DNA from 2 places in the Aneurinibacillus thermoaerophilus genome. Region 1 is predicted to be linked to the other one. Evidence: riboswitches for the same ligand, from Rfam matches in the RefSeq annotation. Region 1 holds a riboswitch; the other holds the start of a gene.
The links. Region 1 has a riboswitch for cyclic di-GMP ahead of K3F53_RS10790 (hypothetical protein). Riboswitches for the same ligand answer to the same signal wherever they lie in the genome.
Positions count from the first base shown of each region.

Region 2: linked by a shared signal. The riboswitch ahead of K3F53_RS07445 (transposase) and the one ahead of K3F53_RS10790 (hypothetical protein) in region 1 are both predicted to bind cyclic di-GMP.

Region 1 covers NZ_CP080764.1:2,083,810-2,088,028, reverse strand. Annotated here, with positions in the region: gene K3F53_RS10800 (sensor histidine kinase) at 1-400, opposite strand, end outside; gene K3F53_RS10795 (beta-ketoacyl synthase N-terminal-like domain-containing protein) at 432-1,628, opposite strand; cyclic di-GMP riboswitch class I at 2,030-2,114, shown strand; gene K3F53_RS10790 (hypothetical protein) at 2,123-2,437, shown strand; gene K3F53_RS10785 (glycosyltransferase family 2 protein) at 2,695-4,041, opposite strand.
Region 2 covers NZ_CP080764.1:1,397,475-1,401,693, reverse strand. Annotated here, with positions in the region: gene K3F53_RS07455 (acyltransferase family protein) at 1-1,011, shown strand, start outside; gene K3F53_RS07450 (hypothetical protein) at 1,103-1,315, opposite strand; gene K3F53_RS07445 (transposase) at 1,542-1,709, opposite strand; cyclic di-GMP riboswitch class I at 1,817-1,909, opposite strand; gene K3F53_RS07440 (S-layer homology domain-containing protein) at 2,262-3,326, shown strand; gene K3F53_RS07435 (DUF4855 domain-containing protein) at 3,351-4,219, opposite strand, start outside.

The DNA.
Region 1 (4,219 bases):
GCCTAGAGATCAGAAAAGAGCGTTCTTCTGGTTTGGAGAGATGAACATTAATTAAAGAACAAACATAATCAAAAGAATGTATTCGAATACTATGTGTTAGCTGGAGGAATGTTTCTCGATTCATTTCTTTTACTTCTCCAAAATAAAGCCCTACTTCATAGCCTGTTTTCTCCAGCTGTTGTAGCGCTTCTATATATTCCTCATTCTCTTTAAATAATATTCTCGCCACAGTAGTATATATTGAATATAAAGAAGTTCTATAGGCTTCAAGGTCTTCAATAACTTTATGGAAGTTTTCAGTTTTTTGTAGCATATTTTGAATATGCGCTTCGATCATGTTTGGAACTTTTTCGATAATTAAATACAACAATTTTTCTTTATCCTTATGTGTTTCAATCATTCGTTTTCCTTCCTCAGTAAGTATGAATTTTTTAAAATGGGTATTTAGAGATGAAAATAGCAGCATTATTTCCACCGTATCCATGAGAAGTAACAACAAAACTGTCAACTTCCGTTTGAATGGTATCATATACAATAGACAGTTCCGGATAATCCTCTCGAACCGCATTCACTGTACTAGGAATGAAATTCCGTTCCATTCCAATAAGAGAAGAAATCATTTGTGCTCCTGCACTTGCTCCAAACGTATGACCGGTTATACTTTTTATAGAAGTAATAGGAACATCTTTACCAAACAACTGCATATGGTTGATAGCTTCAATCCTATCGTTTTCTTTCATTCCAAGTGCCTGGCTATTGACATATGTAGGCTTTCTATGTTTAGTTACCTTTTCTAAATCACGAAGCAAATGTTTCCCTTCGCTGTCTGAAAAAAATATTCCTTTTCCATCGTTTGATGTACTGACCTCGTCAATGACACCTAAAATCTTTGTTCCCCTTTTCAGAGCGCTCGATTCTCTTTCAAGCACTAATACGCTTGCTCCTTCAGCGATGACAAATCCTCCGCTCTTTTTTGAAAATGGAACGCCCATCATATGTAGCTCTTTGTCTTGTGATAAACATCTTATTTTTCCGAAGGCATATATCACTGTTTTAGAAATAGGCGCATCGGCCCCCCCTACGATGCAGATGTCTAACTCGCCAGAACGCAAATACATAATGGCATCCTGGATGGCATCAATGCTTGCTGCGCATCCTGTGGCTACGGTTCTCGTAACTCCATTTACCCCTAGAAACTCTGCTATTGAAGAAGCTAAGCTATGATAATGGACGATCCCACATCCACTGACAGGCATATCTTTCAGATTATTCTGTTGGGCAAGAACGACAATCTCATCGTATCCTAGGGTTCCCCCTAAAGCCGTTCCGAGGAAAATTCCTGTTTTATATTGATCTAAATGGATATTTCCTGTCATTTGTAGCGCTTCCTTTGCGGCTGACATAGCCAGAAGACTGATCCTAGGGTATCTTCTATACTTTTTATTCTGTATTTCTGCTAATCTATCATGTACAACCCCGAATGCGATATTTTTTCCTTCCGTTCCTTCTCCTATGTAAAGGTCTAGAGCGCTTTTTCCCGTTAAAAGAGTATCGGCAAAGTGATTTACATTATATCCACCTGGAACTTTGATTCCATATCCTGTGATAACGACTTTCTCCCCTTTCACATATTATTCCTCCTTTGGAATTTAAATAAAATATACATAAATTTTATCTAAGAAAATAAGATCAGTAAACGATAATTTGGAACCCCATTTATCACTCACCATTTGTCCCCTTGAGTACATATTTGCATAGGATGGTCTATGTTTATAAATGTTACGAAGTAGACATAAAACTATTTTGAGTTAACCGCTCAATGATTTAGGGGGTATATGGTGCTGTTATATCTTTGATTAAATTAATCCGGGGATAAATGGCCTGATTTTTGATTGGATGGGCGCTGTTTTGAAATAGGGGGAGTATGATGATAGTATCAGAAGATAAGCGAAGGGGCCGTGTCAGATAGGTGCAATTTTTGCATGTCTTTATACCTATTATCGCTTTGTTTTTAGTGATAATATATTCCTGCTGAAAAAGGTAAACTTATTGAAAGATAAGGACGCAAAACTATAGGGGCTTCTATCTTTAAGATATGCCAGCCAGTTGCCAGGAGGAATATATGAGAAGAAAAATGTATCGAGTTGTTGATGCGATAGTGGATTTTTATAAACTTCTAGAGAAACACCATGATGAGTCACAGCATTATTATATCTTTACTAGTTTTTTTAAAGGTCTGCTTAGAGAGAAAGCGATTGGGGAAACATTACCAATAATAGAACTAATCACTATTCTTAAACATGAAAAACCAACCATATTTTTTACGATGAAAAAACAGAAGGAACATTGGTTAGATATCATTAGTAGTGTTGAATTGGATATTGAAGAAGCAAAAGAGAGAATTAAGCGTATGATAGACGAAAATAGTTTGAGATAAAATGTTAGAATGCCTACCATTGGAATTAGATTTCTCTGTAGTGTCATGTTAAAACATTGTCGGGGTATTTAGAGGAAGAGTGCAGCAAAAATAATAATGCCCCGCTGCCCATTTGGGTGGCGAGGCTTTGCTCTATAACCATCGGTATCAGCTACAGCTATCTTTTTTCTACATGATTCATTTTTTCCCGTCACATAAAGACGGTTATCATCTAGAGCGAAACTTTCAGCCCTGGGTGCTTTTGTAGAATGCAGCTGCTATTTCCATATCCTTTGTAGTTTGAACACTTCTTGTATATATCCATATGTTGAAACGGGTGACATAATCATTTGATAAAAAAGAACAAATAAAAGAAAACCGAGAAAGTTTTTACGAACTTTTAAATGTAAGGAGGTAAAAACATATTTTTTTTGAAAGAAATAAAGGAAACTATAGCTTATTAAAGTGAGAGGTAAAACGAGTAATGTCATAGGTCCAACAATCCAATAGTAACCGAACCATGCAAGAACAAGGCCAGGAATCCAAAAGAATGTGTATGCAAAGTCCAAATAAGGCATAATCAAATTAATAAAGGTTAAGTATTTTGTATATAGCTGGGGTTGTTCCCAGGGTTTAATTTCCTTTAGCCCTTCAATCATTCCTCTAGCCCAACGAGAGCGTTGACGAACAAAGTGTTTCAAACTGGTAGGTACTTCTGTAAAAGCTACTGCTAATGGTTCAAAATAAACTTTCCACCCTTTTTGTAAAAGTCTCCATGTTAAGACAATGTCCTCACCGATTGCATTAGGCCATCCCCCGATTTCTTTGAGGCATGAAGTTTTGTATATGCTATAGGCTCCTTGTGCAACAAGTGTTCCCTGATATAAACCCTGAAGCCGTTTAATAGAAGCAATTCCTAAAAAATAATCCCATTCCTGTATCTTTGTCCATATATTATCTCGACTATTTTTAACAAGAATAGAGCCTGCCACTGCACATATCTCTTCTGAACTACTTTTTATTCTGGCTACGATATAACGAATAGCGGATGGATGCAATAATGTATCTGCATCTAGTGTAATTACATATGGAGTCGTAACATATTGTAGTCCTTTGTTTAAAGCATGAAACTTTCCAGGATGCTCTTCGTGAAAAATTGCAATATCCAAGTCTAGTTCCTGTTTTGCTTTTAGTATTTCGGAAACAGTATTATCAGTTGAACCGTTATCAATAATCATCGTAGTTATTTTACCTTTATAATCTTGCTTTGAAAGATATCTTAATGTATTAAATATTTTTTCTTCTTCATTATAAGCAGCTATTAGAACGGTTACAGAATCGGTGGAAAACTCATTCTTGAACGGCGGCTGTCGATCAAAGACTAAGCTTGCAACAAGAAAAGCGTTCATATATCCTGGAATATATGAAATTCCTATAATAATGAGCAGAGCGAAAGGAAAAGAAATAATACTTGATAAATCCTTTAACCAAGGCATGGAAATATAAATGGAAAAGCACATCCACAAAAAAGCGATAAAATGACTTAGCCAAAATTTTGTACTTACAGGAATGTAAATTTTTTTTATTGTTTTAGTATTTGTATTAGAATGAATGTCTGGATGCATAGTACCTCTTGTAGGAAAACTTTATTTTTTATCTAATGAACTTGTTGAATCATTCTCAATCAGAAAAAACAAAAATTCGCCATTTTCTTATATGATGTAAGTACGATCAAACAACCATAAGAAAGGCGAACATACATAATCATACCACTTTATATTGAAAAAGAAAACCCATTCCTTA
Region 2 (4,219 bases), 690 kb from region 1:
CTGCTTTCTTCATTTCTTGTACTTGCCGGTCATTACACTGCGGATGTCGACGATTACATTGAGTGGACATTCTGGGAGACAGCTTTGAACCAGATTAGCCGTTACGGGACAGTGATTTTAGCAATTATTACTGGTTTTTTTACTGCACACAGTCTGGATGGAAAAAAATTTTCAGGCACACGCTTTTTTAAAGGAAAGCTAAAATACATCTATTTTCCTTTTCTGTTTGCCAGTGTGCTGTACTTTATTATTATGAAAAAGGGCATACCGACAAACGAAAAAGACTGGCAGGATGTTTTGACCGGTCAAACCGCAGGGCACCTGTACTTTATTTTTATGCTTTGCCAGTATTATGTATTCGCTTATCTTTTCCGCCGCTTAATTATGAAGAAAAACATTCTGTTGGTTATCACCCTTTTCTTTGTCATACAATATATGTATATTCATATAATTGCACATGGCTGGTTTGGTCTAGGTATACGTCATTTTTTACCGACTTGGATTTTTACATTGTATTTAGGACACTTACTGTACTGGTATCGTAAACCGATGTTTATGTTTATGGAAAAGCATAAAATTGTTCTTATTGGATTATTGGTTCTATCCGGATTTACTATGTACTTTTTCGTTATGTCATCTAAACTATATACAGCTAACCATCTAATATTTGTCTTAGCAACATTTGCGCTGCTCGTCTCCAGCGCGGCGATATTGCATTATATTGTGGATGCGTTGCACCTGCGCTTTCAGAAAGGTTTAACATTCTATATCTATTTACTACATCCAGCATTTATTATATACGCTAACAAGTTTATGGAAACGAACTTTACCATTGAATGGATTTTTCATCACAAAGCTATATCCGCGCTGTATATGCTGAGCATCTATGCAGTTACATTCGCTGTGTCGGCGATTTGTGCCCAATTGGTAAACCGCGGTTTCAGCTGGCTGACAAGCCAAAAACAAAAAAAAGCCACAAATGCAATTGGTGCGAGGAAACTTGATGGATAGACGATGCGCCACAAAACAAATCCTCCTGGAAAATTGCAGGAGGATTTGTTTTGTCGTACATTCTACACCCAAAGCAGGGCATTCGCCGTTTTTAATGAAATCTAATTTGCATCCCGTCTTCTATCCCATCGTCTATTTCGTAATGGTTTTCTGTTAAATATTCCTGAAACATTGTGTGCAACTGCCGTTCAATGAGACGATTGTTCTCCACCATTAATGCCTGCACAGCTTCTTTCATTTCTTCGATCGTAAAAGCGGCGGAAAGCCGTTCCGCGATTTGCTTGTTCGTAAGTCCAATGGCCACGGCTATCACCTCCGTTTTTACTGTACCCGAATCACATAAGAACCATCCGTGTTTTTATTAATACGTAGTATTTTAATACTTTAAACAACAGAAAATAAAAAGTTCTCCCCCTTGAGAGAACTTTTTATCATATAAGCAAAAAATAATGAATAGAACTAAAAATTCAGATAATACCATTGGAGTCCATTTTTTCAAAAAGCCAAAAGACAACGTGCGTGTTTATCCACTATTTATTTTGCGCCAGTGAATATTTTCCTTCCTTAAATTCGCGAACCCAGCGATAAATGATGCGGGAGTTTAAGCGATGTCTACGCGCGACTATACTTAAACTTTCTACCTCTAAAGCCTCTTTCACTACTTGATGTTTGAATTGGATAGAATATTGTCGTTTCATCTTTCGTCTCCTTTTTGTGTTTTTTTGAAAAGAAAATAAAAAAGGGCTCTTTCGTGCGCGAAACAGCCGTGGTTATATGCCTATTCATTTATTTATAACCCCAGCTTTTCGGCAACCCGGCTGCCATGGTTTATGCCAGCATAAACGGTAGGCCCGTGGCTTTGCGTCCCCACTTTTCAGTGGGTTTGCCATTATCGAAGCATGCATTTATATAACTTTACAGTCATTTATTACTATAACAAATTTATCAGTATTTGTCGATTATCATAGCTATAATGTTAAAAAAAATTAATATTATAGGCCTTATAGTCCAAAGTATGCATAAAAAAGATAGAATTGCAAGGAAAGGAAATGAATATTTTCTCTCATATTTTTTTTCATCCACACATATGACATAATTGCTCTTTGCAAAACATGTTTTGGTGTAGGGCCAAATATAAGGTAAAATATATAGAAAGTGGAGGAAAATAAGGTTGAAACAAACATTGGAATATATGAAGAGCCTAATATATGAATGCAACATATTTAGTACATAGAAAGGGAGAAGAGAAGATGACAACGCAAACAAACAAGATAAAGCTAAAAACCACCGCACTTATTCTCGCAGCTGGTATCATGGCTGCTTCCGCGCCTCCGGCCTACGCGCTGGACGCATCTGGTATATTTACCGACGTGCCGCGCGACCATTGGGCCTGGAAAAATGGAACCCTTCCCTGGGCGGCACAGGCCGGAATACTGAATGAAAAGCAGACCGAAACCTTTAATCCCGGCGAAGTGATTACAGAAGCTGAGTTTCTTACGATGATGATGCGCCTATTCCCTGACACGCGGGACAAGCTGGGAACAGGAACAACAGAGGAAGTATACGCGCTCGCGCGTGAATATAATCTTCCGGCAGCAGGCATAAACGATCCGGCCAAACGCGCTGACGCGCTGACACGTATCCAAGTTGCGCGCCTTTTCTCCGCTGCCGGCGGCCACCATTACGATGACGAAGGCGCTATCGCTTACATGTATGAGCACGGCATTACGAAAGGCATGGATGGTGAATCAACCATCGCAGGATACGGAAGTTCCCAAAAAGTCAGCCGAGTGGAAGCGGTTCAATTTCTAAAAATGGCCCACGACACTGGCATCGCATCCACCATGCAAAAAATGCCGGAACAACCGTCTTACAATCCTGCTGTCACCCGTTTCATTAGCAGCAGCCCTGAAACAGTAGTCGCAAACTTGCACAAAGCACAAAATGCTATCCTTCCCAAGCGGGGCCAAATTCGAGATTACAATGCGATCAATTTCTGGGCAAAACGTTTATATGAAACGTTTCAAAAAATAGAAGTGACGCATGACGGGACATTGCGCATCTACCTGCCTTCCCTTTCGGAACATCAAACGCTTATTTATCATGTTGCTTCAGACAAATGGTACAGCGGAGAAATTGCCGGAAATGCCCGGTCAAACGTACCTGCTTATCTGGAATTTCCAGCAAGCGCCGATTGGAGCGTTATGCTTATGGCCAAAGATCAAGGTACGATTGTCGGGGATATGTACTATGACACAGCTTCACAAACAATTGAAATCAACAACATTGTGATCCAAAAACACGTAAAAAAATAAGAGGGCCCATCGCCCTCTTTCTTTTTATTCTTCTTGTGACGGTGATAAAAGGTAGGCAAGTAGCTTTTCTTTCACATAGCCAAGTTTTTGTGAATTCCCATCATGGAAAAAGGCATCGATCGCTCCTTCCCCATCGTATACAAACACGCTTGGGTGTTCCGCACCCACAAGGCGACCTAGGTCAAGATACTCGTTTAATGCTCGCACGTATTTCGGATCCTCAAGCAGCTTCCAGTTCCACTCCAGCATCGTACCGGCTCCTGTTTGCCGAGCAATCGTATTTGTCTCTCCTAGCATATCCATGCCTGTGAAATTGTCTTTGCTGAAGTAATGGTTCGGCTGCATCCAGGCGAAGTCAAATCCGAGCGTTCTCCATTGTTCGGCACCTGCTGCCTGGAAATATGGCGCCCAATAAAATTTATATCCCTTCTTGCGCACGATTGTGCCGATTTCTTTCACAAACTCACGGTCTGAATCAGGAACGATTTCATTCGTCCAATAAAAGCCCACAAGCCGCAGCGCTTGTGGATTTTTTGCGTTCCACTGAGCAATGATCCGATCCATATACCCTTCCACCAGCGCGGTGCGCTGCACCGGATGCACCGTTCCTATCGGGTTCGGCAAACCGATGATAACATTTGTACGGTATGTAGAATCTTCCATATAAGCACGCGCTTTCAACGTTGCCTTCTCCAGCAAATCTACCTCTTTGCCAGGCGCGAAAATTTCTTCTACATACTTAGTAAGCGTCTCAGATGGATTCCCTTTCGTCGTATCGAACGTTTCAAAGCTATAGCCACGCTGTTCCTTGCCGACTGGACGAATAATAAACGTGTCAAAGAGCCAGTGCGGTTTTCCGTGCCATTCGACCACCATGCGCTTAAATAAATCAC